Regions from separate parts of the Duganella sp. 3397 genome, predicted to be linked through region 1. Evidence: predicted binding sites of a transcription regulator. Region 1 holds the regulator's gene; each other region holds the start of a gene.

Region 1 (10,088 bases):
CGCGCGGCGAGATCGTGCTGCATGTCACGCGCGAGACCGGGCCGGGCCCGGATCCGGACGCTGACCGCTTGCGGTTCGCCGTGATCGACAGCGGCGTGGGCATCAGCGCCGAGCAGCAGCGGCGCCTGTTCCACGCCTTCAGCCAGGCCGACAGCAGCACCACGCGCCTGTACGGCGGCACCGGGCTGGGCCTGGCGATCTCGCAGCAGCTGGTGCGCGCCATGGGCGGCGTGATCGGCGTCGACAGTACGCCCGAGCAAGGCAGCCGCTTCCATTTCAGTGTCGCCCTGCCGCCGCTGCCGGCGCCCGACGCGACGATGGAATTACTGGCGGCGCTCGCTGGCAAGCAGGTGCTGGTGGTCGATGACAGCGCTGCGGTACGCACCATGTGCGCGCAGCAGCTGGCGCACGCCGGCCTGCCGGTGTTGACCGCTGCGACCGCCGAAGCGGCGGCGGCAGCGGTGGATGCGTACCTGGCGCCGGCGCCGGTGGACGTGGTGCTGCTCGACTGGGACATGCCGGCCGCCGACGGCGCCGACACGGTGCGGCGCTTGCGCCAGGCGGCCATGACCACGACCGGCGGCGCGCCGGCGATCGTGGTCATGGCGACCGAATACGGGCGCGAGGCGGCCATGCGCGCAGCCGGCCAGTTGGGCATCCGCCACTGCCTGACCAAGCCGGTCAGCCGCGCCCGCATGCTGCTGACCATCGCCCAGGCGCTGGGCCTGGCCGCCGACGAACCGGCGGTGGCGCCGTTGCCGCCGCGCGTGCTGTCGGCGGCGGCGCAGCGCCTGGCCGGCGCCCGCGTGCTGGTGGTGGACGACAACCAGATCAACCAGCAGGTCGCGCGCGAGGTCTTGCTCGGCGGCGGCGTGCAGGTGGACCTGGCCGGCACCGGCATGGAGGCGGTGCGCATGGTCGAGGCCTGCCGCTACGATGCGGTGCTGATGGATATCCAGATGCCGGAAATGGATGGCTACGAAGCGACCGCGCTGATCCGCGCGCGCCATTCGGCCGCGCACCTGCCGGTGATCGCCATGACCGCGCACGCGGTGCCCGGTTTCCGCGAAAACAGCCTGGCCATGGGCATGAACGACTACATCACCAAGCCGATCGAGCCGGAGCGGCTGTTCGAGGTGCTGGCCGGCTGGATCGTCGGCCGCGCCGCGCCGGCGCTGGCGGCGCCGGCCACGCCCGCCCTCACCTGGACGCAGGCCGCGCCGGAAGCTGATGACCAGGCCGCCGCGCCCGGCATCGATACCGGCGCCGCGCTGGCGCGCCTCGGCGGCAACCGCCGCCTGCTCACGGTGCTGCTGGAAAAATTCGTCGAGGAATTCGCTGTCACGCAGGCGCAACTGGCCACCGCCATCGGCGCCGGCAATATCGAGCAGGCCGCGCTGCTGGTGCACAAGGTCAAGGGCGCGGCGGGCAACCTGTCGATGGGCCAACTGCACCGCTGCAGCGACGTCCTCGAGCAGCAACTGCGCAGCGACCCGGACCAGGCCGCCCCTGCGCTGGCAGCATTCGGCACGGCACTGGCGACGGTGCTCGATGCGGCCCGCGCGGGGGACCCTGACGATCGTTAAAGACGTTGTGAATTCGCCAAGCTGGGCGTAGCATAGCCTGGCAGCACATTGTTTTTATCCACCCTGAGGGAGTACACAATGATTAAACAGAATTTCGATCAACTCAACACCATGCTCGCCAAACTGGCCACCGACGATGGTTTCCGCGACCGCATGCAGAACGACCCCATCCGCGCGTTGGGCACGCTCGGGATCGAACTCGATCCGGCCAAGGTGCCGGCCGCGCGCCGCCTGCCGTCCAAGGATGCGGCCGCCGCCGACCATGCCGCCTTGGCAAGCAAGCAGATCGGCGAGAACGGCATGGTGCTGTTCATGTTGTCCGGTGTCTCGGTGGCGCGCCTGGCCTCCTGATCCAACCCTGACCGGCTACTCTGCCACCTGGCCGAGGCCGGTCTCTCCATAGCGCAGTTCCACCATCTCGCGCTCACCGCTCGCGGCCACGCCGCAGCCGCACACGGCGATCACCGCGTGGCGCAGGTGGTCGAGCTCCAGCATGGTTTCGATATCGATGTCGTTGATGGCGGCGGTGATAAACGCCGGCAAGCCCGCTTCGGTCGCCAGCAGGTAAAACGTCTGCGACAGGTGGCCGGCGTCGAGCGACATGGCGCGGTACGCCTTCTGGTGATTGCGGTACTTCCAGAACGAGCGCTCCACCCGGCCCACCATCACCACCTGCATGGCCGCGCCGGCCAGCCAGTACTGGTCCGCCACCATTTGCAGCGCCAGCGCCGCCGCCTGGTCCGGCGTGGTGGCGCGCAGCGGCTGCAGCGTATTGTCGACCGGATGGTAGTGGTACAAGCCCGGCGCCAGGCCGTCCACCCGCTGTACCAGCACGAACGCTTCGACCGGATGCAGGCCGCCGCCCGACGGACTGGTCTTTTTCAGCACGTTGGCGTGCGGGCCGATGTGGCGCACTTCCTGGGCGCCGAACGTGCGCTGCAACAGGCGCGCCGCCACCGCCAGCGGCAGGCTGGCGCTGGTGTCGTAATTGCGGCCCGTGTAGCGGCGCAGCAGCACCTCGTCGAGGAAACCGGTGGGAGCCGGCAGCGCCACCGCTGCGCCGATGCTTGCCACCTGCTGCACCGGCGGCGGCGGGTTGCCGTGGCGCTCGAGCAGCTCGTCGAAACTGGGCGCTTCCATGCCGGTATCGCTGCGCACGTCGTGCCAGCGCGAGAAGGTATGCGCCAGTGCCGCCAGCGGCCGCCAGTGCAGCGTGCGCAAGGTGTCGTCGCGTGCGCGCAGGGCGCCCGGCGCCGAATCGGGCGCCGCGTCCTCGGCCAGCAGCAGGCCGTGGGCGAGCAGCCGGTCCACCACTGCCGCGCCATGGCGCTGCGCCAGGTCCGCGTGCGCGGTCCACACCGATGAACCGACTGCGGCCAGCGCGGCCAGGTCGGCCGCATCGACCTCGATCTCGCGGTCCAGGTGCGGCGCCAGCGCCAGCCAGCGGGTGCTGGCCGCCAGGGTGCTGGTACCGGCAAACAGCGCGGCCCAGTCGATGTCCAGTTCTTCGCGGGGTTCCAGGTACAACACGGCGCAACGGCGGAGGTTCATGGTCTTTATCTCTGCTCAAGTTAAGAAATCGGCAATAACCAGGATGAGTCTAGCGCATCGGCCAGCTGCGGGGAAGTGGCGGATGCGCCGCAATACCCGATGGCGCCGGTGCGGCATCGACCAAAAAGCATGGGAGATGGTCTACACTGTCGGTCATGATCAAAGACCTGCCGTCGCTGGTGCTGCCCGGCGCCACAATCGACATCCTCAAGGCCAGCTGCGCCACGTGCAGCATGCACCAGCTGTGCCTGCCCATGGGACTGGGCAACGAAGACATGGAGCGGCTCGACCAGATTATCGGCCGCCGCCGCAAGGTCGCGCGCGGCAATACTCTGTTCCGCATAGGCGATCCGTTCCAGAACCTGTACGCGATCCGCCTCGGCCACTTCAAGACCTACCAGGTCAACCGCGAAGGCGCCGAGCAGATCACCGGCTTCCAGATGGCCGGCGAGCTGCTGGGCATGGACGCCATCAGCACCGACCTGCACCATTGCACGGCGGTGGCGCTGGAAGACAGCGAAGTGTGCGAAATTCCGTTCGCCACCCTGCAGCAGCTGCTGGCCGAAATGCCCACGCTGCTGCGCCACTTCCACCGCATGATGAGCCAGGAAATCACGCGCGAACAAAGCGTGATGCTTTTATTGGGCAATATGCAGGCGACGCAGCGCTTCGCCGCCTTCCTGGTCAACCTGTCGTCGCGCTACGAAGCACGCGGCTATTCGCCCAACGCCTTCCAGCTGCGCATGTCGCGCGAGGAAATCGGCAACTACCTGGGCCTGACCATCGAGAGCATCAGCCGCCTGCTGTCGAAGTTCAAGAAGGAAGGGCTGGTCAAGGTGAGCAACCGCGAGATCGAACTGCTCGAGCCGCACACGCTCAAGGCGATTACGGCCGGTACGCAGACTTGCGGTTGATCCCACCCCCTGAACCGATGGGGTCGGACCCCGTACGGGGTCCGACCCCGGTTGGCTGTGCGGGGTAGCGGCTGCTTAATCGGCTACCAGCGCTACACCACGCTCCTTCGGCCACACCCACGCGCCCGCCAGGCGCCAGTCGCGTTTTTCTCCTTCCACCAGCACCACCCAGCGGCTGCGCTCGAGCATGGCCAGCGGCGCCTCGAAGCGGCCCGCCGTATCGGGTTGCAGCGTCGCTTCGATGTCCTTGTCGGGCAAGGTTGCGTGTGAAAGTCTTAGCCGCATGGGCTCGGTCATGCCGCCGCCGTGCAAGCGTTGTACTTGCCCCGACAGCACGCTGCGGCTGGCGTCGTAGGTCAGCGTCATCGACAGGCCCATGGCGCTGGCCACGCGGTCGCGCGTCAGGTCCTGGTTGATGGCCTTGCCCTGCTTGTAATAGTCGCCGACCACCACCGGGTCGGGCGTGGAGAACGCCAGGTAAGCGGTAAACGCGCTGCCGGCCACCACGATGGCCGGGCCCAGCATCAGCAACCACGGCCAGCGTTGCTGGTACCACGGGGTGACGGTGCTGTGTAGATGGTGCATATGAATACTCCTAGCGGGGGACGATGAAGACCGCAGTTTCGTTGACGTGCAGCGCCGGGTCATCGACAGCCGTGAGCGCCACTTCGATCCTGTTCGAGCCCGGCTGGGCGGCGCCGTGCGCGGTGCGCAGGCGAATCGGCACGCCGCGCGTTTCGGTCGCATCGAGCCGCACCGTATCTGGCGTGACCAGGGCCAGCGACTCGATGCCGGCGACGCTGATGCGGTACGTATGGGCGCGTTCGGTGGTATTCATGATCTGCAGCCGGTAGACGTTTTCGATCATGCCGTCTTCCACTTCGCGGCCCATGGCGCCGCGGTCGCGGATCACGTCCATCTTGAGGGGCACGCGCAGGTACAGGGCGGTACTGGCGCCGGTCACGATCAGCAGCAGGACGGCGGTGTAGATGCGCACCCGGGGGCGCCAGGTGCGGCGGCGGATCTCGGTGGGCGTCAGGTGTTCGTCCAGTGCGCGTTCGGTGGCGTAGCGGATCAGGCCGTGCGGTGCATCGATCTTGTCCATCACGCCGTTGCACGCATCCACGCAGGCGGCGCAGCCGATGCACTCGTATTGCAGGCCGTTGCGGATGTCGATGCCGGTGGGGCACACCTGCACGCACAGCGAACAGTCGATGCAGGCGCCGCCGGTATTGGCTGCCTGCTTGTGGCGCGGGCCGCGTGGCTCGCCGCGCTTGGCATCGTAGGTGATGACCAGGGTGTCGCGGTCGAACATCGAGCTCTGGAAGCGGGCGTACGGGCACATGTACTTGCACACCTGTTCGCGCATCCAGCCGGCGTTGCCGTAGGTGGCAAACGCATAGAACAGCACCCAGAACCATTCCCACGGTCCGAAGTCGAAGGTTTGCACCTCGACCATCAGATCGCGGATTGGCGTGAAGTAGCCGACAAAGGTAAAACCGGTCCACAGGGCGACCGCGCCCCAGGCCAGGTGCTTGGCGGTCTTTCTACCGAGCTTGTTGGCTGACCACGGCTGGCGGTCGAGCAACATGCGCGCGCTGCGCTTGCCCTCGATCTTGCGCTCGATCCAGAGAAAAATTTCGGTATACACCGTTTGCGGACAGGTGAAGCCGCACCACACGCGTCCGGCCACGGCCGTGGCCAGGAACAGCAAGTAGGCGCTGATGATCAGCAGCACCGCCAGATAAATGAAATCCTGGGGCCACAAGACCATGCCGAAGATGTAGAACTTGCGCGTGGTCAGGTCGAACAGCAGCGCCTGGCGGTCGTTCCATTGCAGCCACGGCGTGCCGTAGAACGCCAACTGCGTCAGCCAGGCGAACAGCCAGCGCAGGCGGGCGTAGCGGCCCGACGTTTCGCGCGGGTAGATTTCCTCGCGCGCCGCATACATCTTGACGACCTGGGTCTCGGGCGCACTCATTTTGCCGGTTCCGCTGGCGCGGCAGGTGCAGGCAAGGGCTGACTGACATCATTGGACAAGCTCCAGATGTACGCGGCCAGCACGTGCACCTTGGCGTCGCCGAGGAAGTCGCCGAACGCCGGCATGGTGGCGTTGCGGCCGTGGCGGATGGTCTCCATGATGGTGTCGGCGCTGCCGCCGAACAGCCAGATTTTATCGGTCAGGTTCGGCGCGCCCAAGGCCTGGTTGCCCTTGGCGTCGGCGCCGTGGCAGGCCATGCAGGCGCCGAATTTGCCTTTGCCGAACACCGCCTTGATCGGATCGGCCGTCGAGCCGGACAGGCTCAGCACGTAGTGGGCGACGTTCTCGATATCTTTTTCGCTGCCCACCGCTGCGCCCATCGGCGGCATGGCGCCCACGCGGCCATGCAGGATGGTCTGCTTGATGATCTCGGGCGTGCCGCCGAACAGCCAGTCCTTGTCGGCCAGGTTGGGAAAGCCCTTGTTGCCGCGTGCATCGGAGCCGTGGCACTGGGCGCAGTACGTGAGGAACAGCCGTTCACCGATGGCGCGCGCTTTCGGATCGGCCGCCACTGCCTTGAGATCCTGCTGCTGGTACTGGGCGAACAGCGGACCGTATTCTTTCTCCGCCTGTTTCAGTTCGGTCTTGTAGTTGCCGGTGGAGCTCCAGCCCAGCTTGCCGGCGTAGCTGCCCAGGCCCGGGTACAGCACCAGGTACACCAGCGCGAAGACGATGGTGATGTAAAACAGCCACATCCACCAGCGCGGCATCGGCGTGTTCAGTTCGGTCAAATCCTGGTCCCAGACGTGGCCGGTGGTATCGACATTGACGTCGCTGCGCTTGCCTACCCGCGCCTTCGATTGCGCCCACAGCAGGATACCGCAACCGACAATGCCGAGCAGGGTGAGGGCGGCGATGTAGTAATCCCAGAAGCCGCTGGTAAAGTCAGCCATGGTCACTCTCCTCGTCGCGCAGTTCATCGTCCATGAAGGGCGCTTGTGCTGCCTGGGTAAAATCGGTTTCCTTGTGGTGGAAATAGGCCCACCACACGATGCCGATGAAGGTGACAAACGACACCACCGTCATCACGCTGCTGGCCTGGTCAAACAGGTTCTCGATAGCCATGTCAGTTCCTTGCTTTGATTAATGTGCCCAGGCCTTGCAGATAGGCGATCAGGGCGTCTTCCTCGGTCTTGTCCTTGAGCTGTTCCGGCGCGGCGGCGATGTCGGCGTCGGTGTACGGATCGCCCAGCCGTTGCAGTGCGCGGAGCTTGGGCACCACGTCCTGCGGCACCAATTTGGTCTTGGCCAGCCACGGGTAGTTGGGCATATTCGATTCCGGCACCACGTCGCGCGGATTGGCCAGGTGGGTGCGGTGCCACTCGTCGCTGTAGCGGCCGCCCACGCGCGCCAGGTCGGGCCCGGTGCGCTTGGAGCCCCACTGGAACGGCCGGTCATAGACGAATTCGCCAGCGACCGAGTAATGGCCGTAGCGCTCGGTCTCGGCGCGCAGCGGCCGCACCATCTGCGAGTGGCAGTTGTAGCAGCCTTCGCGCACGTAGATGTCGCGCCCGGTCAGGCGCAGCGGGCTGTACGGCTTGAGGCCGGCCACCGGCTCGGTGGTGGACTTCTGGAAGAACAGCGGCACGATTTCCACGGCGCCGCCGATGCTGATCACCAGCGTGACCAGGGCGATCAGCAGCCAGGGATTTTTTTCGATCCATTCATGCGAGAATTTCATGGGTACTCCGGGGTCAGTGGGCTGCAGCCAGGGCAGGGATGGGGGCGGTGACGGTGGCGCGATGGCGTAACGTCATCCAGGTGTTGTAGCCCATTACGCACATGCCGCTGAAGTACATGAAGCCGCCCAGCACCCGCACCGCGTAGTACGGATAGGTCGCTTTCACGCCTTCGACAAAGGTGTAGGTGAGGGTGCCGTCGGGGTTCACCGCACGCCACATCAGGCCCTGCATCACGCCGGCAATCCACATCGCGGCGATGTACAGCACCACGCCGATGGTGGCCACCCAGAAGTGCAGGTCGATCAGCTTGACGCTGTACATTTTTTGCTCGCCGACCAGGCGCGGAATCAGGTAGTAGATCGAGCCCATGGTGATGAAGCCGACCCAGCCGAGCGCGCCGCCGTGCACGTGCGCCACGGTCCAGTCGGTGTAGTGGGAGAGGGCGTTGATGGTCTTGATCGACATCATCGGGCCCTCGAAGGTGGCGATGCCGTAGAACGACAGCGAGACGATCATGAATTTGAGGATCGGGTCGGTGCGCAGCTTGTGCCAGGCGCCCGATAACGTCATCATGCCGTTGATCATGCCGCCCCACGAGGGCGCCAGCAGCACCAGCGAGAACACCATGCCCACCGACTGGGTCCAGTCGGGCAGGGCCGTGTAATGCAGGTGGTGGGGACCGGCCCACATGTAGGTGAAGATCAGCGCCCAGAAGTGGACGATCGACAGCCGGTACGAGTACACCGGACGCTCGGCCTGCTTGGGGATGAAGTAATACACCATGCCCAGGTAGCCGGCGGTGAGGATGAAGCCGACCGCGTTATGGCCATACCACCACTGGATCATGGCGTCCTGCACGCCGGTGTAGGCCGAGTACGACTTGGTCAGGCTGGCAGGCATGCTGGCGCCCTGCACCACGTGCAGGATGGTCACGGCCAGGATGTAGGCGCCGAAGAACCAGTTGGCCACGTAGATGTGCTTGACCTTGCGGATGATGAGGGTGCCGAAGAACACCACCGCGTAGGCGATCCACACCAGCGCGATCAGGATCGTGATCGGCCATTCGAGCTCGGCGTATTCCTTGCCGCGCGTGTAACCCATCGGCAGCGTGACCACTGCCAGCACGATCACTGCCTGCCAGCCCCAGAACGTAAACGCCGCCAATTTATCGGAAAACAGCCGCACCTGGCAGGTGCGCTGCACCACGTAGTACGACGTGGCAAACAGGCCGCAGATACCGAACGCAAAAATCACCGCGTTGGTGTGCAAGGGCCGCAGGCGGCCGTAGGTCAGCCATGGAATGTCGAGATTCAGCGCCGGCCATGCCAGCTGGGCGGCGATGATCACCCCCACCAGCATGCCGACGATGCCCCAGATGACGGTGGCGACCGCGAATTGCTTGACCACCTTGTAGTTGTAATTCAATGCTGGTTCCACACACGCTCTCCCCGGTTTGCGTCAAATCTATTGACCGAAGGGTAAGCGTGCAGAACTCAAAAATCCTTGATGTGAATCAAAATTTCCCGTATGCACTTCAGGGTCAGTGCCGACATTTGGACACGGCCTCAGCGCTATCCGGCTGAGTTCGTGTCTGAATGTCGGCACTGACCCCGAAGGTGACCCCGAAGGTGGTAGCAGATGGCGAGGACTGTGATCCACGCCGGCATCATGTAGACCGCGATGCGGGTGTCGGGGGTGAGGTACATGATGACCACGATGGCGGCCATGAAGGCCAGGCACAGGTAGTTGGTCCATGGCTGGCCCCAGCTGCGGAAGCGCGTGGTCTCGCCTGCCTGCGCCTTGCTCTGGCTGAACTTCAGGTGGGTGATGCTGATCATCGCCCAGTTGATCATCAGCGCTGCCACCACCAGCATCATCAACATGCCAAACGCCTTGCCCGGCATGACGTAGTTGACCACCACGCACAGGGCAGTGGCAGCTGCCGACACGCCCAGCGCGTGCACCGGGATGCCGCGATTGTTCACGTGCGCCAGGGTTTTCGGTGCGTGGCCCTGCAGCGCCAGGCCCAGCAGCATGCGGCTGTTGCTGTACACGCAGCTGTTGTACACCGACAACGCGGCTGTGAGCACCACCACGTTCAGCGCCGAGGCCACCCAGCCGTTGTCGAGCGCCTGGAAGATCAGCACGAACGGGCTGCCGCCTTGCTGCACCTGGCTCCACGGGTACAGCGACAGCAGCACCGCCAGCGCGCCCACGTAAAAGATCAGGATGCGGTACACGACCTGGTTGGTGGCCTTGGGGATGGTTTTTTCCGGCGACTCCGCTTCGGCCGCCGTGATGCCCACCAGTTCGA
Region 2 (10,088 bases), 220 kb from region 1:
GCCGTCGTCGGCACAAAGTGCAGCAGGTCGGTGTTGACGGTGGCGGCGGCGCCGGGCAGGTCGTAGTGGTGGGCCCGGACCGCTGCGACCGCGCCGGCCCCGGTGCGCTGCAGGAAACGCGGCGTGTGTGCACCTTCGGCTCCTTCGAGATCGGCGCGCACCCAGTCGAGGTGCTTGATCAGGCCGGTGTTACCGCTGTGGTTCAAGGCCAGCATGGCGGCGATCAGCGGCGCGCCGTGCTTGATCGGCAGCGGCCACTGGCGCACCACGTCGATATTGGCCAGCAGGCAGGCCGGGTGCAGGTAGCGCAAGGCGCCGTCGGGGCGGTCGTAACCGAGTTCGTTCACGGCGTGGACCGCACCCACGCCGTACATGCCAGGCGCCAGCTCGGCATGCAGCGCCGCCAGCAGGCCGTCGTTGACCAGCGCCACGTCGGGGGCAAGCAGCAGCGCTTCGCCGGACAGGCCCAGGTGTTCGATGGCCCAGGCCAGGCCAGGGCCCTGGCCGATGTCGTAGCCGAGGGCGATGAACTCGACGTTGTCGTAGTTGGCGGCGATGGCGCGGATCTGCTCGGCGACGTCCGGGTTGGAGCCGTCGATGATGGTCACGCGGTTGCTGTGGAAGCGGCGCACGCTGGCCAGCAGGGTCTCGATCTGCTGCGGCGCGTTGTGCGAGACCGTGATGATCGGGATCTGGTCGAGCTGTGCCGGCGCCGGTGCTGCCTCTGCTGCTGTCACCTCGGACGGGCGCACCGCGTGCGCCGGTGCGGGCAGGCGCGGCGCGGCCGGCTTGGCCACGCGCTGCAACGCTGCCTCGAAGTTGCGCACGAAGCGCGGGCTGTCGAACAGCGCGCAGTTGAGGCGGTTGGCGGCCAGTTGGCGTTTCATGGCGGCGATGCGGGCCGGGTCGTGCGCCAGCGCCACCGCCAGTTCCTCGTAGTCTGCCAGGTTGTCGGTGATCAGTTGCGGCAGATCGACCGCGCGCAGCAGGCTGCCGGCCATGCGCGACGAGAAGGTGCGGCCGGTGCGGGTAACCAGTGGCAGGCCGGCCCACAGGGCGTCGCTGGCGGTGGTGCCGGCGTTGAACGGATACGTATCGAGGAACAGGTCGGCCAGCTGGTAGCGCGCCAGGTACTCGGCTGGCACCGCACGGCTGTTGAAGATCAGGCGCTGGCGGTCGATGCCGGCCTGCTCGGCATAGCGCCACAGGTTGTCGCGCACCTCGGGGTAGTCGGCCACCAGCCACAGCACGCTGTTCGGCACCCGGCGCAGGATGTTCATCCAGCTGGCGAACATCTCCTCGGTGAACTTGAAGTTGTTGTTGAACGAGCAGAACACAAAGGCGTCGTCGGGCAGGTTGACGCTGGCGCGCGTGGGCGTGGGCGCGATCGGGCGCTGGCGGTCGTTGATCTGGAACGCGTCGGGCATATACAGCGGCTTTTCGCTGAAGTGCTCGGCCATGTCCGGCGTGATCAGGAATTCGTCGGACACCACGTAGTCGATGCCGGGCAGGCCGGTGCTGCCGGGGAAACCGAGGTAGGTCATCTGCACCGGCGCCGGTCGGTACGCCAGGATGTTGGGCCGGGCGCCCAGGGTGAGACCGTGCAGGTCCACCAGGATGTCGATTTCGTGGGCGCGGATGGCGCGCGCGGCCTGCTCGTCGGTCAGGTGATCGATGCGGATGTAATGGTCCATCGCCTTGACCACGCGTGCGCGCAGCGGCGAGCCGTCTTCGCGGCTCCAGCTGAAGGCATAGACCTCGACCTTGCTGCGGTCGTGCAGCTCGTACAGCTCGGCGGTGAGGATCGAGACCGCGTGCGAGCAGAAGTCCGACGACAGGTAGCCGACACGCAGGCGCGCGTGGCCGTAGCCATGCTCGCCGGTCAGCGGGGCGACGGCGGCGTTGACCTTTTCCACCACGAAGCGGCGCGCGGCCGCCAGTTGCATGGCCGGGTCGTCGGACGCGCTGAGCATGGCCAGCGCCGAGGTACCCTCGAGCATGGTGGCCTGCGAGATGTGTTCGAGGCCGCTGTACACGGGCCAGGCGCATTGCTTCTGGCGCAGGTGGACCCAGTGCGTCATCACGTTGGCCTGTTGCGGATCGACGTGCAGGCTGCGCGCCAGCATCGCTTCCGCTTCCGGGTAGCGCCGGCGGATTTCCAGCAGGCGGCCCAGGTTGTTCAGGGTTTGCACGTACAGCGCCGGCGTGGTCTTGATGTCTGGCACCAGGCCGCCGTCGAGGATCGACTGCCACATGGCCAGCGCGTCATCGGGCCGGCCGGTGCGCTCGAGCAGGCTGCCCAGGTTCAGACGCGCCTCGACGAAATTGGCATTGTTGGCGATGGCTTTGCGCAAGGCCGCCTCGGCGCCGGCATCGTCGCCGGTGTTCGACAGCACCACCGCCAGGTTGAAGCAGGCCGCATAGATCAGCCGGGCGTCGCTATGGGCGATCCAGGTGTGGTACAGGGCGATGGCCACCTGCGGCTGGCCGCTTTCGGTGAGCACTGCCGCCGCGCCGAACAGGTCGGCAATCGCCAGCCGCCCTTGCGCAGCCAGCGCCATCACATTGTCCAGCGCGCTGGCTGGGTTGTTCGTCACGGCAGGGGCGGCAGCAGGGGCAGGAGTGGTCATGAAGGCAGGGGTCAGGTAACAAAAAGACGGCGCAAGTGTTCACCTATCATACCGTTTAGCCGCAGGGAAATGGTCACATTTTGGCCTTGGAGCAACAATGTAAAACACTGCCTGCTCGGGGGATGACGATGGGCAAATCTGAAAGGCGGTAAGATGGAACCCCGCCTTTTATCGAGCCCGCCTTATGCTGTCTACGCCCGCCACGTTCGAACCCCTGATCCGCCCGCAAGCGACCGACCACCCGCGCACCTTTGTCTTTCACCGTGGAGAGTTGTTGCTGAACAACGCCACGCTGGGCTTGCCGGCGCCGGCCATCGTCGCCGCCCTGCCGATCGCCCCCGAGCGCATCCACGCGCTGGGGTTGTGGCAAGGCGTGTACTACCAGCTGGCCTGGCTGGACGCCGCGGTGGCGCCCGACGCCGAGCATGGTTATCACGGCCTGCGCTCGCTGTTCGGCGTGGTCGATGATGGTTTCCTGGGATTGGCCGGGCGCGCCTTCCAGCTGGCCGAATGGGCCCGCACGCACCGCTACTGCGGCGTATGTGCGACGCCGATGGCGCAGCTCGAGGGCGAGCGCTGCTTCAAGTGCCCGGCCTGCGGCATGATGGCGTACCCGCGCATCTCGCCAGCCATGATGGTATTGATCCGCAAGGGCGATTCGGTGCTGCTGGCGATGCACACCAGTTCGCCGTACAAACGCTACACGGCGCTGGCCGGATTCGTGGAAGCGGGCGAGTCGATCGAAGAAGCGGTGCACCGAGAGGTGTACGAAGAAGTGGGCCTGCGCGTGCACAACCTGCAATATTTCGCCAGCCAGTCGTGGCCGTTCCCGCATTCGCTGATGGTGGCGTTTACGGCCGACTACCTGGACGGCGAGATCCGTGTGGATGAGAGCGAGATCGCGGAGGCGCGGTGGTTCGGGCCGGGGGATGAGTGGCCGGAGTCGCCGGTGGGGGTGTCGATCGCGGCCAGGTTGCTGGCGGCGCATAAGCCGCGGGCGGTGTGACGTCACGAGTTCCGTTATTGTCTATGGATCCCCGCGTTCGCGGGGATGACGGCTTATCGTTTGCGGTTAATCCGTCATCCTCGCGCACGCGGGGATCCATGGAACCTTTGAGTCGTGGCGGCGTCCAACCAGTATGCAAAAGCTCAGCTACGTCTACATGCTCGCCAGCAAACCTTACGGCACACTGTACATCGGCGTCACCTCCGACCTGATCCGCCGCGTCTGGCAACATAAGGAAGCATTGGCGCACGGGTTTACCGAGCAATACCATGTCAAGCGCCTGGTCTGGTACGAACAGCACAGCGACATCCGCGCCGCCATTACCCGCGAAAAACACCTTAAAAAATGGCGCCGCGAATGGAAGATCGACCTGGTTCATCAATCCAACCCGCGCTGGCACGACCTCTACCCAACCCTCACCGCCTGAACTCCACCTTCTCCCGCCACACCGGCCCGTCCTTACCCTGCGCAAACCGGTATCCCGCCTCGAACAGCAAATTCATGTCCTGCACCGCGCCGCGCAGATCCCATTTCGGGTCCACCACGTCGTGTACCGTGTGGTAGACCTGGGCGTGGTAGCGCATCTGCTTTTCCTGGCCCCAGGCCGGTGGCCGGCCGACGTAGTCGAGGCTGTCGCCGAGGGTGACCACCGGCACGCCGACGCGGGCGAATTCGAACTGGTCGCCGCGGTACATGTTGCCGAATTCGAGCGGGCCCTCCGGGCGCAGCGCGCGGCCCTGGCGGCGCGCCACGGCGGCCACCACGTCGTCGGCGCTGGACTTGCCCATGCCGCGCAGTTGCACCGACCGGGTGCGGCCCCAGACGTTGATGCCGTGGATGTTCAGGTTCACCACGGTGTTTTTTAACGGATAGAGCGGCTGGCGCGCGTAGTGGCGCGCGCCCAATTGGCCGCGTTCCTCGGCGGTGGTGGCGAGGAACACGATGGTGCGCTTGGGCGCCACCGGCAGCGCCTGGTAGGCTTTGGCGATTTCCAGCAGCGCGGCCACGCCGGCGGCGTTATCGAGCGCGCCGTGGAAGATCTGTTGCGGACGCGGCCCGGGCAGGGTCTCGTCGATGCCGAAATGATCCCAGTGCGCGCTGTACAGCACCACCTCGTGCTTGAGTTGCGGGTCCGATCCCTCGATGCGCGCCACCACGTTGCTGGTGGCAACCGTGCGCCAGGCGTTCACTTCCGTGAAATTGAGCGTGGCGCCCAGCGGCACGGGATGGAAGTCGCGCTTGCCGGCCTGCCGGGTCAGCTTGTCCAGGTCGAAGCCGGCGGCCGTGACCAGCGCCCTGGCGCGGTCGTGGTGCAACCAGCCCGGCACCAGTGGAAAGTCCGGGTTCGGTGCCTGGCTGTCGAGGAAGAAGTTCTCGTTGGTCCAGGTGTTGCGCACCACCTCGTACGAGGCGCCGGCGGTCTTCGGATCGTGGATCAGCAGGGCGCCTGCGGCGCCCAGCCTGGCCGCCATCTCGAACTTGTACGCCCAGCGGCCGTAGTAGCCGCCAGCCTGGCTGGCACCGCCGCCGAAACCCTTGGCGCCGGGCGGCTCGCCGATCAGCATGACCAGGGTTTTGCCCTTGACGTCGATGCCCTTGTAGTCGTCCCAGAGCAACGCTGGCGCCTGCACGCCATAACCCACGAACACCAGCTCGGAACCATGCAGGTCGACTTCTTTTTGCGGGCGCGCCGACCAGGCCACGTAATCATCGCCGAATTTGAGCTGGGTGGGCTTGCCGCCGACCGTGTAGCTGAGCGTCGGGTAGCTGGAAATGGCCGCCACCGGCACCGCCTGCACATAGCTGCCGTCCGGGTTGCCGGGCGCCAGTCCCAGTTGCTTGAACTGTTGTTGCAGGTAGTCGGTGGTAAGTTTTTCGCCGGGCGTGCCGGGGGCGCGGCCTTCGAACTGGTCCGACGACAAGGTGGTCACGTGGGCCAGCCAGCTGGCGCTGTCGATCGCGCGCCTGGCCGCCGGCGACGGCTGGTCAGCAGGCGTGGCCGCCAGGCTGGATGAGATGCACGAGGCCACCAGCGCCGCCGACAGGAGAAGTTTCATAAAAAGCATAATTGTTAAGGTAGGTTATCGCCATTCTGACAGATTTTGTTTCTTCTGTGCACATGTCTCTCACCTTTCAATTGACTTTCAGTAGTCGTCGCCGGAAGGCGCCGGCTACGTCAATTACTATTTGCACCGTCCGGGCAGCACCGAGGCGGTGCCCAAGCTCAGCCGCGTGCAGCGCTATGCGCCGTGGGAGTGGGACCTGTCACCGGCGTGTACATCGATGACATCGACGGCGCCGTCCACGCGTCGCTGGCCACGTCGGGTGGCGTGCTGGTGGTCGTGTGCGCGCTACTGTGGGGCATCGTCAGCATGGTCAACCGCAGCGTGCGGCGCTCGATCGGCGGCGACCCCGCCCACGTGGGCGAAGTGGCGCGCCGCATCGCCGAGGGCGACCTCAGCGCCGAGATCCGCACCGGCGCCGGCGACCAGGACAGCATCCTGGCCGCCATGAAAGCCATGCAGCAGCGCCTGTCGGACACCATTGGCGACATCCGCCGCAGCGCCGACACCATTGCCACCGCCTCGGGCGAGATCGCCAGCGGTAATATGGACCTGTCGGCGCGCACCGAGTCGCAGGCCAGTTCGCTGGAAGAGACGGCCGCGTCGATGGAAGAGCTGACCTCCACCGTGACCCAGAACGCCGCCAATGCGGTGCAGGCCAACACCATGGTGCAGTCGGCCTCGAGCGTGGCGGCGCAGGGTGGCAAGGTGGTCTCGCAAGTGGTGCAGACGCAGCGGTGGAAGCGGCGCGCGCCGGCGAGCAGGGCCGTGGGTTCGCGGTGGTGGCCAGCGAAGTGCGCAACCTGGCGCAGCGCTCGGCGGCGGCCAAGGAAATCAAGGAATTGATCAACTCGTCGGTGGATAGCATCAGCGCCGGCAGCTTGCTGGTGGCTGAAGCGGGCACGACGATGGACCAGGTGGTGGCCAGCGTGTCGAAGGTGACGCAGATCATGGCGGCGATCACCGACGCCTCGAGCGAGCAGAGTACGGGCATCGGCCACGTCAACATGGCGATCACGGAAATGGATACGGTAACGCAGCAAAACGCCGCGCTGGTGGAACAGGCCGCTGCGGCGGCGGGCAGTATGCAGGAGCAGGCGGGCAACTTGGCGGAGCTGGTGAGCCGGTTCAGGCTCGGTGGGGAGGAGCCTGCAGTGGTAGCACAGCGTGCACGCAACAGCCCGCAGCGCGTTGCTCTGAGCCGCTAACCGTTCGACCGCAGGCTCTTAAAGCCGTCATTCCCGCGAAGGCAGGGATCCATGCGGCAGTGAAATCATGTTGGCTCGTGCAGACGGTGGCACGATTCAAATGTTCTATGGATCCCCGCCTTCGCGAGGATGACGACGCAAGAGCCGGCGACTGGCGGTTACTGCACTGGCGCCGCAGCCGGCGTCACCGGCACCGGAACCGGAACCGGCACCGGGACCGGCTCCAGCACCGCCTCCTCGAAAACGAACTTGCCGCCATCATCGCGGAACACGCCGATCAACTCGCCGCCGTCGCCCTTGACGTCGGGATACATGGTGCAGGTTTGCGATTCCACTTGCCACATCTCGCTACCCGAGCGCAGGGTCCAGACGTTGTCGCCACCGGACAGCACTTCGATTTCCACTTCGTCGGCAGGCAGGTCGGTCAGTTCGAAGCGGCGCATGCAGTCGGGCAGGCGCTGCATGATCAGCTCGACCGTGGTGACATTGCTCCAAAAGTATTTTTGCGCGCGGTGCACAGTCAGCGCGTGGCTGCCGGCCTTGCCGTCGACGAAGTACGAGGCCGAGTCATCGACGCAGGCCGTCAGCAGCAGGGGCATCAGGAGTATCAGTGTCTTGCGCATGGGCGGGGTTCCATTGGTGACGACAAACGTGGATACCCCATTATAGCCTCATGACAACAGCGTAACCCAGCCTCAGAATCGGTAACCGACCCCTACGCCGATCAGCACCGGATCGACCTTCACCCGGCTGGCCTTGGCGCCGCCGATGAATACGTCGCTGCGGATCTGCACCTTTTTCACGTCGAAGTTGAGCGACCAGTTCTTGTCGAGCTGGTAGTCCACGCCGGCTTGTACCGCCAGGCCGAAGCTGTCGTTCTCGAGGTCGGCGCCGCCATTGAGCAGGTTGACGCTCGAGATGCGCGTGTAGTTGACGCCGGCGCCCACGTATGGCTTGAACGGCGTGCTGTTGGTGAAGTGGTATTGCAGCAGCAGCGACGGCGGCAGGTGCTTGAAGCTGCCGATCTTGCCGCCATCGAGGAACACATCGTGTTTTTGCGGATAGGTGAGCACCAGCTCGGCCGCCCAGTTGGGCGTGAAGAAGTACGAGATATCGACTTCGGGAATGGTCTTGTCGCTGACGGTGAGGCGGTCGGACGCGCCTGTGCACGCCACCGGCGCCGACTTGTCGGCGGGGTCGAGGTACACCGCGCGGGCGCGGACTTGCAAGGGGCTTTCTTGCGCCATCGCGGCGCTCATGCTCAATGTAAGGGTTGCCAGGACGGCTGCTGCGGCGATCAGTTTGCTCATTTTCACTTCCTTTAAAGGTAACCTGCTCTCGGTGGCCGGCATGCGTGTGCAGTGCTGCCGACGCAACCGAGTATGTGGGCCTGGCCCACGTCAATAATCTGCCGCACGGTAAGTACGGCCTATGCCACCCGGCATATTTTTATGATTAAGTAGCGAGAACAAGTGTATTGATCAGGAGCATGAAAATCCTTGATCCAGGTCAAAACCGACCGGCTTAACCCGGAAGCGTCCCGAATGTTCGTGCGCGCACAGGCGCGCGTGCCAGAGCATGGCATCTTGATAGGCCCTATTCCACTCACGGAGGACAACATGAACCAGCCCGATAACGGCAGCCTGTCCGGCAAGCGCATTGCCGTCCTGATGACCGACGGCGTCGAACAGGTCGAATACGAGCAACCGCGCCAGTTCCTCGAGCAACACGGCGCCCAGGTCACGCTGATCTCGCCGAAAGCAAAAGGCGAACAGGTGCAAGGCTTCGAGCACCTGACCGCGTCGCGCCAGTTTGCGGTGGAGCTCGATGTGAAAGACGCCAAGGCCGGCGACTACGATGGCCTGGTACTGCCGGGCGGCGTGGCCAACCCGGACGCGCTGCGCCTGTCCGAGCCATCGATCGGCTTCGTCCGCGACTTCGGCGCCACCGGCAAACCGATCGCCTCAATCTGCCACGGCCCGTGGACCCTGATCGACGCCGGCCTGGTGGATGGCCGCAAGATGACCAGCTGGCCCAGCCTGAAAGGCGACCTGCACAACGCCGGCGCAAGCTGGGAAGACAGCGAGGTGGTGGTCGATCGAAACTTGATCACCAGCCGCAAACCCGATGACATTCCGGCGTTCAATAAAGCCTTCCAGCAACAACTGCTGACGGCATAAAACATGGCACCTTCGCCCCGGCGAAGGTGCATTTCTGCAAGCCTAGCTACGACATCCAAACGTGCTTTCATCCTGGCAAACGAGCGCTAAACTCAAGCCGTAACACGTAGACTGGTATTGCAACCGACCTCATGCGTCCTAAATCAAGGGAGACCATCATGACCCACGTACTCGCAGCCGTATTCGAAACCAGTGCCGAAGCCAACCGCGCCAAGGACGAACTGATACTGAGCGGCTTTGACCGCGACACCATCCGCGTGAGCGACTCCGTCGGCGTTGCCGGCACCCATCACATCAACGATGACCAATCGATCCTCGGCAGCGTCAAGACCATGTTCAGCGACCTGCTGGGCCGCGAACACGCTGACCATAGCGTCTATGCGGAAGCATTGAATCGCGGCCATGTGGTGCTGACCATCAACACTGGCAGCCAGGAAACCGCCGAACGCGCGGCCGACATCATCGACGACTTCAACCCGATCGACATCGACGAGCACGAAACCATGTGGCGCGCCAGCGGCTGGACCGGCGCCGACACGCTGCGTAGCGGTACCGGCATGCAGCAGACCACCCTGAACTCGCAGCAGACCGCCGTGCCCGAATACCACGGCATCCGTCCGCGCGAAGAAGCGGTCGACTTCGCCCGCACCGAGCAACTGGCCACCACCGGCTCGCTGCAGCGCGGCGAGGTACTGCCGCCGGTGATCGAGGGCCTGGCGCCGCCGATCTCGGTGGAACCGACCGTGCAGCGCAGCGGCATGCGCATCTATCCGCGCGACGTGGCCACGCCCAACCAGGACAGCCTGAACATCCTGCGCGGTGACGACAGCGCCAGCGACCCGGCCTACTTCCGCTCGCACTGGGAGAAAACCTACTCGTACACGGGCGGTACCTTCCAGGACTACGACCCGGCCTACCGCTACGGCGAATCAATGGCCGGCAATCCCGGCTACAAGGACAAGCCGTGGGAAAGCGCGGAACCGGACTTGCGCAGCAGCTGG
Region 3 (10,088 bases), on a different contig from region 1:
CAGTGGACGTTGCCAGCGAAGCCAAGCCAGCCATCGCTGAATCTGCTTCGCCAGCGATGTCGGTGGCAGCGCCTGCTGCGCCGGAAGCGCCTGTCGTCACGGAAGCAGCACCGGCAGCGCCTGTGGTATCGGCATTGCCAGTTGCGGAAGAAGCTCCCGCCCCGGCCGCAGTTGCCGAGGTAGCAGAAACTGCTGCACCGGCGCCAGCTGCGCCAGAGCCAGTGGTGGCAGCGCAGGTCGTGGCAGCGCCAGTGGTTGAAGCGCCAGCCGTCGCCGAGCCTGCACCGATTGCAGCAACTCCGGCTCCAGCGCCTGCTCCGGCTCCAGCGCCAGCCCCGGCGGCAGCCCCTGCCTCGGCACCTGCTCCGGCAGCAATGCCTGCACCAGTGGCAGCACCGGCGCCAGCCGACCTGCAAGCCGTACTCGGCTCTGCCGGCCTGACCCTGGCGGCCACCGACCCGGAAAAACTGCGCGCTGCGCAGGAAGCCGCCGCCAAGGTGGTGGCGCCAGTCCGCGTGCCACGCGAGCGCAAGCCGCTGCCGCCGCAGGACGACGAGCCGATGGTGCAGATCGACACGCGCCGCTGATCGTTGCGCTGCGTTGACAAAAAGGGAAGCCTCGCGCTTCCCTTTTTTTATGGCCCTGCGCCTGACCAGGTGGATAATTACGGGCAATCCCCGCTCGTGGTATCGTAGGCACCTTGCGCACCGTCAGGGCAGCGCAGCAAGACCTTTCAATCCCAGCAAGCATAGAATTCAGACCACGAGTCATGTCAGAGAAAGTCATCATGATGACCGCGCAGCGCACCAGCGCGCCGGCCATCCCCTTCCCGCTCGAAGCGCCCACCGGACTGCTTGCCGACCGCCTGGCGCGGCCGCTGCACGACCTGCGCATTTCGGTCACCGACCGCTGCAATTTCCGCTGCGTGTACTGCATGCCCAAAGCGGTGTTCGACAACGATTACCAGTATCTGCCGCATACGTCGCTGCTGTCGTTCGAAGAAATTACCCGCATTGCGCAACTCTTCATTGCCCACGGCGTCGAAAAAATCCGCCTGACCGGCGGCGAACCGCTGCTGCGCAAGAATATCGAACGCCTGATCGGCATGCTGGCCGAACTGAAGACCGTCAGCGGCAAGCCGCTCGACCTGACGCTCACCACCAATGCATCGCTGCTGGCGCGCAAGGCGCAATCGCTCAAGGACGCCGGCCTGCAACGGGTCACCGTCTCGCTCGATGCGCTCGACAACGCTACCTTCCAGCGCATGAACGATGTCGACTTCAAGGTGGACGATGTACTGAAGGGCATCGACGTGGCGCACCAGGTGGGCCTGGGGCCGATCAAGATCAATATGGTGGTCAAGGGCGGCATGAACGACCAGCAAATCCTGCCGATGGCGCGCCATTTCAAGGATACGCCGTACATCCTGCGCTTCATCGAATACATGGACGTGGGCGCCTCCAACGGCTGGAAGATGGACGAAGTGATTCCATCGTCCGAGGTGGTGCGCCGCATCGGCGCCGAACTGCCGCTGGTGCCGGTAGCGGCCAACTACAGCGGCGAGACAGCGTCGCGCTGGCGGTACGCGGACGGCGGCGGCGAGATCGGCCTGATCTCCAGCGTGACCCAGGCGTTTTGCAGCGACTGTTCGCGCGCGCGCCTGTCCACCGAGGGCAAGGTGTACACCTGCCTGTTCGCCAGCAGCGGCTACGACCTGCGTGCATTGCTGCGAGAAGGCCGCACCGATGCCGAAATCAGCACCGCGCTGGCGCACCTGTGGCGCGCCCGCAGCGACCGTTATTCCGAGCTGCGCACCAACGACACCGACGGCCTGGCGCGCGGCGCCAAGGTCGAGATGTCCTATATCGGAGGCTGACATGGCACCCACGATCACCGGATGGATACTGGCCGGCGGGCGCGGCACGCGCATGGGCAGCGTCGACAAGGGCCTGCAGCCGCTGGGCGACACCACCATGGCCGGCCACGTGCTGGCGCGCCTGGCGCCGCAGGTGGACGCCATCGCCATCAACGCCAACCGTAACCTGGCCCGGTACCAGGCCATCGCCGGCCCTGGGGTGGCGGTGGTGGCCGACCACCTCGGCGGCTACGAAGGCCCGCTGGCCGGCCTGCAAACCGGTTTGCTGTATTGTGCTGCGCAGGGTGGCGCCCAGGCCGACAATGCGCTGCTGCTGACCGCACCGTGCGACTCGCCGTTCCTGCCGTCGGACCTGGCCGCGCGCCTGCATGCCGCGCTGGTCGAGCATGACGCCGATCTGGCGCTGGCGGTGACGCTGGAAACCGATCCGCAAGCTCCCGGCGCCGAATCGCGCCGCCAGCGCCATCCCGTCTTCAGCCTGCTGCGCGCCAGCCTGCTGCCGCAACTGGAACAATACCTGGCCACGGGCGCACGGCGCATGGAAGGCTGGTTCCAAAGCCTGCGCGTGGCCGAAGTGCTGTTCGACGACGCCGCCGCCTTCCGCAACATCAACACGCTCGAAGAGCTGCAACGCCACGCGCCCGCCGCAGCCGCAACTGATATTGCAACAGCAACAGCAACCGCAACCGCGACCGGCAGCGACAACGATCCGCTGTCAGTGGACCAGGCGCTGCGCCTGATCGCCGCCCGCGTGGCGCCGGTCGTGCAGACCGAAACCGTGGCGCTGCGCGACGCGCTCGACCGGGTGCTGGCCGCCGATATCATCTCGCCGATCAACGTGCCGGCCTACGACAACTCGGCCATGGACGGCTACGCTCTGCGCGGCGCCGATCTGCCGCAGTCCGATGGCGTGCCGGTGACATTGACGGTCGCGGGCATCGCCTACGCCGGCCGGGCCCACGCTGGCACGGTTGAACCAGGCCAGTGCGTGCGCATCATGACCGGCGCGGCCATGCCGGCCGGTTGCGACAGCGTGCTGCCGCAGGAACTGGCGGTCGCCATCGGCCAGGACTCTGTCACCATCGCTGCCGGCAGCATCGCCCCTGGCGCCAATCGCCGCTTGGCCGGCGAAGACCTGGCGCTGGGCGGCGTGGCGCTGGCCGCCGGCAAGCTGCTGCGGCCCGCCGATCTGGGCCTGGTCGCTTCGCTCGGCATCGCCGAAGTAACGGTGCGGCGCCGCCTGCGGGTGGCATTCTTTTCCACCGGCGACGAACTGCGCGCACTGGGCCAGCCGCTCGACGACGGCTGCGTGTACGACAGCAACCGCTACACGCTGTTCGGCATGCTGGCGCGGCTGGGCTGCGAAGTGATCGACCTGGGCATCGTACGCGACGATCCTGCCGCGCTGGAAGCGGCGCTGCGCACGGCGTGCAACGGCGCCGACGCCATCATCACGTCGGGCGGCGTCTCCGAAGGCGCGGCCGACTACACGCGCGACATCATGGCGCTGCTCGGCGACGTGGCGTTCTGGAAGCTGGCCATGCGGCCCGGCCGACCGCTCGCTTTCGGCAAGGTACGCGATGGCGGCGCCAGTGCCTGGCTGTTCGGCCTGCCCGGCAACCCGGTCGCGGTGATGGTGTCGTTTTATCTGTTCGCGCGGCCGGCGCTGCTGCGCATGATGGGCACCACCGCAGCGGCAGCACACCCGCCGCTGCTGCGCGCACGGGCAGCAGCGGCGATGCGCAAGCGCCCGGGCCGCACCGAGTACCAGCGCGGCATCGTCGCCCCCGGACCGGACGGCGCGCCGCAAGTGCGGCTCACCGGCGCGCAAGGTTCCGGCATCCTCAGCTCGATGACGACCGCCAACTGCATCGTGGTGCTGGCGCACGACCAGGGCAATGTCGCCGCTGGCGACCTAGTGGACATCCTGCCCTTCGAAGGCTTGATTTAAGTAACCTCGACCAACCTGCTGCGCGTCCCGCTATCGCCTCTCCGTTGCTCAGCGTACGTCCGTACGCTTCCGCTACTCAAGACGATAACAGGCCGCTCGCTACGGTTGGTCGAGGTTACTAGCCTTCCGGCTGGTCGATCTCCGGCCCCAGCAACAGCTGCGCCGCCTCGCTCGGCAGCGCCTCCACCGACTTGAGCTTGCGCGCCATCTGCCGGCTGCGGGTTTCGGCCGATTCGATATTCTTGGCGGCGCGTTCCAGGGTCAGCTTGGTGGCCGCCAGCACGTCGCCGAACTTGGCGAATTCCGTCTTCACCGCGCCCAGCACCTGCCACACTTCCGACGAGCGTTTTTCCAGCGCCAGCGTGCGGAAACCCATCTGCAGGCTGTTGAGCAGCGCGCTCAGGGTCGATGGCCCGGCGATGCTGATGCGATGCAGCCGCTGCAGCTCGTCGGCCAGGCCGGGGCGGCGCATCACTTCCGCATACAGGCCTTCGGTAGGCAGGAACAGGATCGCGAAATCGGTCGTGTGCGGCGGTGACACGTATTTTTCCGAAATCGTCTTGGCCTCGCCGCGCACCGCGCGTTCGAGTTCGCGCCCGGCCAGTGCCACGCCGTCGGCATCGGCACGGTCGGCCGCTTCGAGCAGGCGCTCGTACTGCTCCTTGGGGAACTTGGCGTCGATCGGCATCCACACCGGTGCACCGCCCTCCACCTGGCCCGGCAGCTTGAGCGCAAACTCCACCCGCGCGCCGCTGCCGGCGATGGTCTCGACGTTCTTGGCGTACTGCTCGGGCGTGAGCACCTGCTCGAGCAGCATTTCCAGCTGCACCTCGCCCCAGGTGCCGCGCGTCTTGACGTTGGTGAGAACGCGTTTGAGGTCGCCCACGCCCAGCGCCAGCTGCTGCATCTCGCCCAAGCCCTGGTGCACGCGCTCGAGCCGTTCGGACACCTGCTGGAACGACGCCGACAGGCGCGACTCCAACGTAGCGTGCAACTTCTCGTCCACGGTCTTGCGCATCTCTTCCAGGCGCGCGCCGTTGTCGGCTTGCAGATCCTTGATTTTCGCTTCCAGCGTGGCGCGCACCTCGCCCATGCGCGCGGCGTTCGATTCGGTCAGGCGGGCCAGGGTCTGGTTCATGCTGTCGGCGAACAGCTTGAGGTTGCGGGTCTGCTCGTCGCGCGCGACCAGCCCTTGCGATTCGAGCTGTCGCCGCATGCCGTCGAACTGCTGCACCGTGGCCGCGTGGCTTGCTTGCGCCGTGGTTTGCAGCTGCACCCGCACCTCGCGCTCTACCCGTTCGATGCGCTCGGCCAGGTTGGCCATCGACGCCAGGCTGGCGCCATCGAGACTGGCGCTGCCGCGCGGGCGCAGCAACACCAGTACCAACAGCACAATCGCCGCCAGCACCAGCGCCAGCAAAACATAAAATTGAGATTCGGTCATGGGATCAATCAGGCTTGTTGCGCATCCAGTCGGCGGTCTGGAAGAAGGAGTTCATCAGCCGCACGCGCAGCTCGGTGTCGATGCCCACGTCTTCCATCGCCCACGCCATGCAGCGCAGCCACTGGTCGCGTTCCTGGGTGCCGATGGCGAACGGCATGTGGCGCATGCGCAGGCGCGGATGGCCGTGCGCCTCCTGGTACAGGTCGGGCCCACCCATCCAGCCGCTGAGGAACATGAACAGGCGCTGGTTGGCGTTCTCGAGCGACGGGCCGTGCACGGAGCGCAGCAGCTGGAACTCCGGTTCCAGGTCCATCAGGTCATAAAAACGGTCGACCATCTCGCGCACGCGCGCCTCGCCGCCGATCACTTCATAGAGGGTTGTCGATTCTTCGTTCATAGCCGCCATGATAGCGTACCGCGCCGCCGAGCGTACCCGCGTGACTTCGCCCTCTCACACCAGCGCCAGCTTGTGCAACCGCCGCGTGGACGACCAGTTCTCGACATCGGCCAGGTCGCGGATATCGTCGCACGCCTGGGCGATGCGGCGCAACTGGTCGCGATCGAGGCCGCTGTTGAGCGTCAGGCGCACCAGCGAACGGTTCTTGGGCGTGGCCGGCGCGCAGAACATGGCGCCCACCACGCCGCGCCGCTCGAGCAGCTTGCGCAGCGCCAGCGTCTTCGGTTCCGGGCCCGCTTCCAGCGCGATGATCTGCTCGGTGCCGTCGCTGACGTTATAGCCGAGCGACCCCAGTTCCTCGCGCAGCGCGCAGGCCTTGATGTGCAGTGCAACCCGGCGTTCGTCGGCCGCCGCCACGAAATCGATGGCGGCGTCGAACCATGCCAGTTCGTGCCGCAGCAGGCAGGAGCTGAAGATGGCCGGGCGCGACTCGGACAGGAAGTAGCCCTTGAAATGGCTGGAACACGTGATGATGCCGGCGCGTCCCGCAAACGCCTTGGCCAGCGATGCGGTGCGGAAATGCACACGGTCCTGCAAGCCCAGTTCGGCCACCAGTCCCGCTCCTCGCGGCCCGTGCGTGCCCAGCGAGTGCGACTCGTCGACGATCAGCACGCAGCCGGTGGCCCAGGCCAGGTCGGCCAGCTCCGCCAGCGGCGCCACGCTGCCATTGGTGCTGTAGAGCGCATCGACGGCGATCACGCCGCGCCCGTGGCGCGCTACCTGGCGTTGCAGGTGCTCGATGTCGTTGTGGCGGAACGAGACCGGCACCGCGCCGGCCGACTGCACGCCTTCCCACAGGGAGGCATGAGCCTGCATGTCGAGATACACCGGGATGCCCGGCTCGGCCAGGGTTTGCACCAGTCCCACGTTGGCGGCCCAGCCCGATTGCGCCAGGATCGCGTCCTCGGCGCCCATGAAGCGCGCGAACTTGTGCTCGAGCCGATGCTGGGCGCTGCCTTCCTGCAAGTACACCGCCGACATCAGCTGTTCGCCCTCGCCACCTTGCAGCGCGTTGACCTGGGCACGCACCAGCGCCGGTTCGCCGGCCAGGCACAGGTAATCGTTACCGGCCAAAAACACAGCGCCCGCTGCCACCGGTTGCCAGGCATGCGGATGCTGGCCGCCGAGTAATTGTTCGATGCGGGTGACGTGATGCGCATCCATGCGCCGGCGCACATAGTCAGGCATATCGTGCTCGGCAGCAAGCATCGACGGTCGGAACAAATTATTGTTGGAATTAATGTTGATCATAGGATTTTCCTGTTTTTTAAGAGAAATTGTCTTTTTATGAAGCTCGTCATCACCTTGAGGCATAAAAATCCCCAACCAATTGATCAAGATCAACATCCTTCTTGATACGCTAGAGTGCGTCGCAAATCCGGGCGATGATAAGTCTCACAGACAAGTAATTTCTTGCCATGATGCAAACACTGCTAGAATTCTGGAAACGTTGGAAAACCGGCGTGGTGCAGTCGCTGCTCCAATACCATGGCCGCGAAGACCATGCGACCGTGCGCGTTTTGCTGCTCGCCTGCATAGGCACGGTCGCCATGCCGCTGTATTACGTGGTCTGGCAGCATTTTTTTCCTCAGGAATATGAAAGCCTGCCGCTGCGACTGGTGGGGATCGTGCTGTGCGCGGTCGGCCTGTTCGCGCGCCAGTTCAGCCGCCGCATGCTGGACCTGTACCTGCTGGTCACGCTCAGCTACATCTTCCCGTTCTTCTTTACCTATATGTTCCTGATGAACCATGCATCGGGTGTGTGGAGCGAATCGCTGCTGATCGGCTTGATCGTGCTGTTCCATTTCGACACCGGCGTGGCCCTCAAGGCCTACCTGATCGGCACTTCGCTAGCGGTAGCGGCGGCGGCGCTGATCGGTGACACTGCGGCCCTGACCAGCCGGCTGGTATTGCAGCAGTTGCCCATCCACTGGTTCACCATTGCCGTGCTGGCGGCCGCCAAGATCAGCCGCCAGGTGCTGGCGCAGGAAAAGCTGGCGGGGTTGGGCGCCGGGCTGGCCACCGTGGCGCACGAGCTGCGCACCCCGCTCACCAGCGTGGACGCCAATGTGCGCGGCCTGCTGCGCATGTGCTCGGAAGGCACGGGGCCATTGCCGGCCGACCGCGTGGGCACCATCGACGCCCTGGCGCGCATCCAGTTCGAGGTGCGCCATATGAACCACATGATCGACCTGTTCCTGCTCAGCGCCACGGCGGTGCGGCGCAGCCTGCGGCCGATCGAGACGGTGTCGATGGAGGCGGTGGTGGAAGCGGTGCTCAAGCGCTACCCGTTCGTCAACGCCAGCCAGCAAAAGCTGGTGGCGCTGGAGGTGCGCCGCAATTTCAGTTTTGCCGGTCAGTCCGAGCTGTCGGTGGTGATCCTGCTGAACCTGCTGAGGAATGCGCTGAAAGCCATCCAGCGCGCCGGCAAGGGCCGGGTGCGGATCGTGGTCGATGGCGGCCATGTGCCGCCGCGCCTGCTGTTCATCGATACCGGCTGCGGCATCCCGGCGCAGCAAAAGCCGCTGATCTTCCACCGCTTTTACTCGTACCCGCCGCACAACGGCGCCGGCATCGGGCTGGCGCTGTGCCAGGAAATCATGGACGCGTGGAGCGCCACCATCGCCTGCGTCTCGCGCGAGAGCGCCTACGCCATCTTCATCCTGGAATTTCCCTTGCAACCGTCACTGGCGAAATGATCATGCAAAAAAAGCCCACGCCCCTGCCCCTGTATGCCCATCCCACCCTGACCGTGCTGGTCGATGACAGCGATTCCTTCCTGCGCAGCCTGTCGTTCCAGCTCGACCCCATCCACGCCAGCAAGACCTTCCACGACACCACCACGGCGCTGCAATGGCTGCGCCACAGCGACCAGGGGCGCCAGGCCATGCCCATGCCGCTGCACATGAATTTCGATACCCAGAACCAGGCCGGCGACCAGTTCAACGTGGCGCTCGACGTCGACGCGATCTACCGCATCGCCGGCCAGCCACAGCGCTTCGCCACGCCGTCGGTGCTGGTGGTCGATTACTCGATGCCGCAGATGAATGGACTGGAATTTTGCGAGCAGGTGCGCGACCTGCCGTGCAAGAAGATCCTGTTTACCGGCGCCGCCGACGAAAAGATCGCCGTGAGCGCCTTCAACCAGGGGCTGATCGACCGCTACATCCAGAAAAGCGATGACCACGCGCTCGATCTGCTCGAGCTGGAAGTCACCGCGCTGCAGCGGAGCTACTTCGAAGACCAGTCGGACACGCTGCGCGAGCTGGTCCTGCTGCACAACTACCACTTCCTGGGCGACCCGGTGCTGGCCTTGCAGGTGCAGCGACTCAAGCAGGACATGGGGTTTATCGAGCACTACCTGTTTGCCAATCCCACCGGCATCGTCTTCCTGGACAAGTTTGGCCGCACCCGGCTGATGATGATCGCGACCGAGCAAGGCCTGGCGGCGCACTACGAAATGGCGTGCGACAGCGACGCCCCGCAGTCGCTGCTCGACGCCCTGCGTGAGCGGCGCGTGCTGCCGTTCTTTTCGGATGAGGGTGGCGACGGCATGTATGCACGCCACATGGGCGACAACTGGCACCGCTATTGCGCCATGCCGCAACTGTGCCAGGGCCGCGAAACCTATTATTGGGCGCTGTTCGACCTGCCGCCGCACTACTACGCGCAGCCGCCGCTGGCCTATACCGAGTTCCTGCGTGCGCAGCGGGAACAGGCCAACGCCCCCGCCATCGTCACTTCAGCGCGGCGCGGCTGGCAGCGTGATCGTGAAACGACTTCCTGAGCCTGCGCCAGCGCTGGCGGCGGCCACGCTGCCGCCGTGCAGTTCCACCAGTGCCCGCACCAGCGACAGGCCCAGTCCCAGGCCGTCGCTCTTGCGCACGGTGGACTGGTGGACCTGGCTGTACATGTCGAAGATGGTGGCCAGGCGGTCGGCCGGAATGCCGATGCCGTTGTCGGTAACGGTGACGGTGACGGTATCGCCGGCACGGCCCAGCGCCAGCGCGATGGCGCCGCGCTCGGGCGTGTAGCGCACCGCGTTGCCCAGCACATTACCGAGCACCTGCACCAGCCGCACATGGTCGCCCAGCACCAGGCAAGCGGCGCCATCGACATCGAGCGCCAGTTGCTGGTGCTTGGCATGCACCGCCGGCTGCAATTGCTCCAGCGTGTCGGCGATCACGGTGCGCAGGTCGATGCGGTCCAGGCTCAGGCGAATCTCGCCACGGCCAATGCGCGCCGTATCGAGCAAATCTTCGGCGACCCGGCTCATGTGGCCCAGCTGGCGCTGCACCATTTGCGCCAGTTCGGCGGTGCGGGCGTGGTCAAAGGCCTTGAGTTTCAATAGCTCGGTGGC

What was found. Region 1 encodes FNR, which switches genes on or off when oxygen is low (the NO sensors DNR and NnrR bind a similar motif). Its sites were predicted from a motif close to TTGATNNNNATCAA; they were not measured.
Region 2: J2X54_RS00175 (OmpW family outer membrane protein) is a predicted target of FNR. The motif match lies at 8,407-8,420, and genes of this name have one in related genera.
Region 3: cqsA (alpha-hydroxyketone-type quorum-sensing autoinducer synthase) is a predicted target of FNR. The motif match lies at 7,059-7,072, and genes of this name have one in related genera.

Annotation. Positions count from the first base shown of each region.
Region 1 is NZ_JAVDVB010000001.1:256,690-266,777, reverse strand. It holds gene J2X54_RS01170 (response regulator) at 1-1,586, shown strand, start outside; gene J2X54_RS01165 (NHLP-related RiPP peptide) at 1,665-1,937, shown strand; gene J2X54_RS01160 (putative peptide maturation dehydrogenase) at 1,953-3,137, opposite strand; gene fnr (fumarate/nitrate reduction transcriptional regulator Fnr) at 3,293-4,051, shown strand; gene J2X54_RS01150 (FixH family protein) at 4,127-4,636, opposite strand; gene ccoG (cytochrome c oxidase accessory protein CcoG) at 4,647-6,032, opposite strand; gene ccoP (cytochrome-c oxidase, cbb3-type subunit III) at 6,029-6,985, opposite strand; gene J2X54_RS01135 (cbb3-type cytochrome c oxidase subunit 3) at 6,978-7,157, opposite strand; gene ccoO (cytochrome-c oxidase, cbb3-type subunit II) at 7,159-7,773, opposite strand; gene ccoN (cytochrome-c oxidase, cbb3-type subunit I) at 7,787-9,211, opposite strand; gene J2X54_RS01120 (amino acid permease) at 9,346-10,088, opposite strand, start outside.
Region 2 is NZ_JAVDVB010000001.1:34,194-44,281, reverse strand. It holds gene J2X54_RS00205 (methyltransferase) at 1-2,630, opposite strand, end outside; gene nudC (NAD(+) diphosphatase) at 2,815-3,636, shown strand; gene J2X54_RS00195 (GIY-YIG nuclease family protein) at 3,770-4,063, shown strand; gene J2X54_RS00190 (M20/M25/M40 family metallo-hydrolase) at 4,053-5,693, opposite strand; partial or broken gene J2X54_RS00185 (methyl-accepting chemotaxis protein) at 5,788-6,907, shown strand; gene J2X54_RS00180 (hypothetical protein) at 7,066-7,530, opposite strand; gene J2X54_RS00175 (OmpW family outer membrane protein) at 7,603-8,217, opposite strand; gene J2X54_RS00170 (type 1 glutamine amidotransferase domain-containing protein) at 8,527-9,087, shown strand; gene J2X54_RS00165 (hypothetical protein) at 9,246-10,088, shown strand, end outside.
Region 3 is NZ_JAVDVB010000006.1:122,619-132,706, forward strand. It holds gene J2X54_RS20390 (Rne/Rng family ribonuclease) at 1-587, shown strand, start outside; gene moaA (GTP 3',8-cyclase MoaA) at 770-1,876, shown strand; gene glp (gephyrin-like molybdotransferase Glp) at 1,878-3,827, shown strand; gene J2X54_RS20410 (DNA recombination protein RmuC) at 3,946-5,271, opposite strand; gene J2X54_RS20415 (group II truncated hemoglobin) at 5,276-5,668, opposite strand; gene cqsA (alpha-hydroxyketone-type quorum-sensing autoinducer synthase) at 5,723-6,979, opposite strand; gene J2X54_RS20425 (sensor histidine kinase KdpD) at 7,147-8,427, shown strand; gene J2X54_RS20430 (response regulator) at 8,430-9,515, shown strand; gene J2X54_RS20435 (PAS domain-containing sensor histidine kinase) at 9,471-10,088, opposite strand, start outside.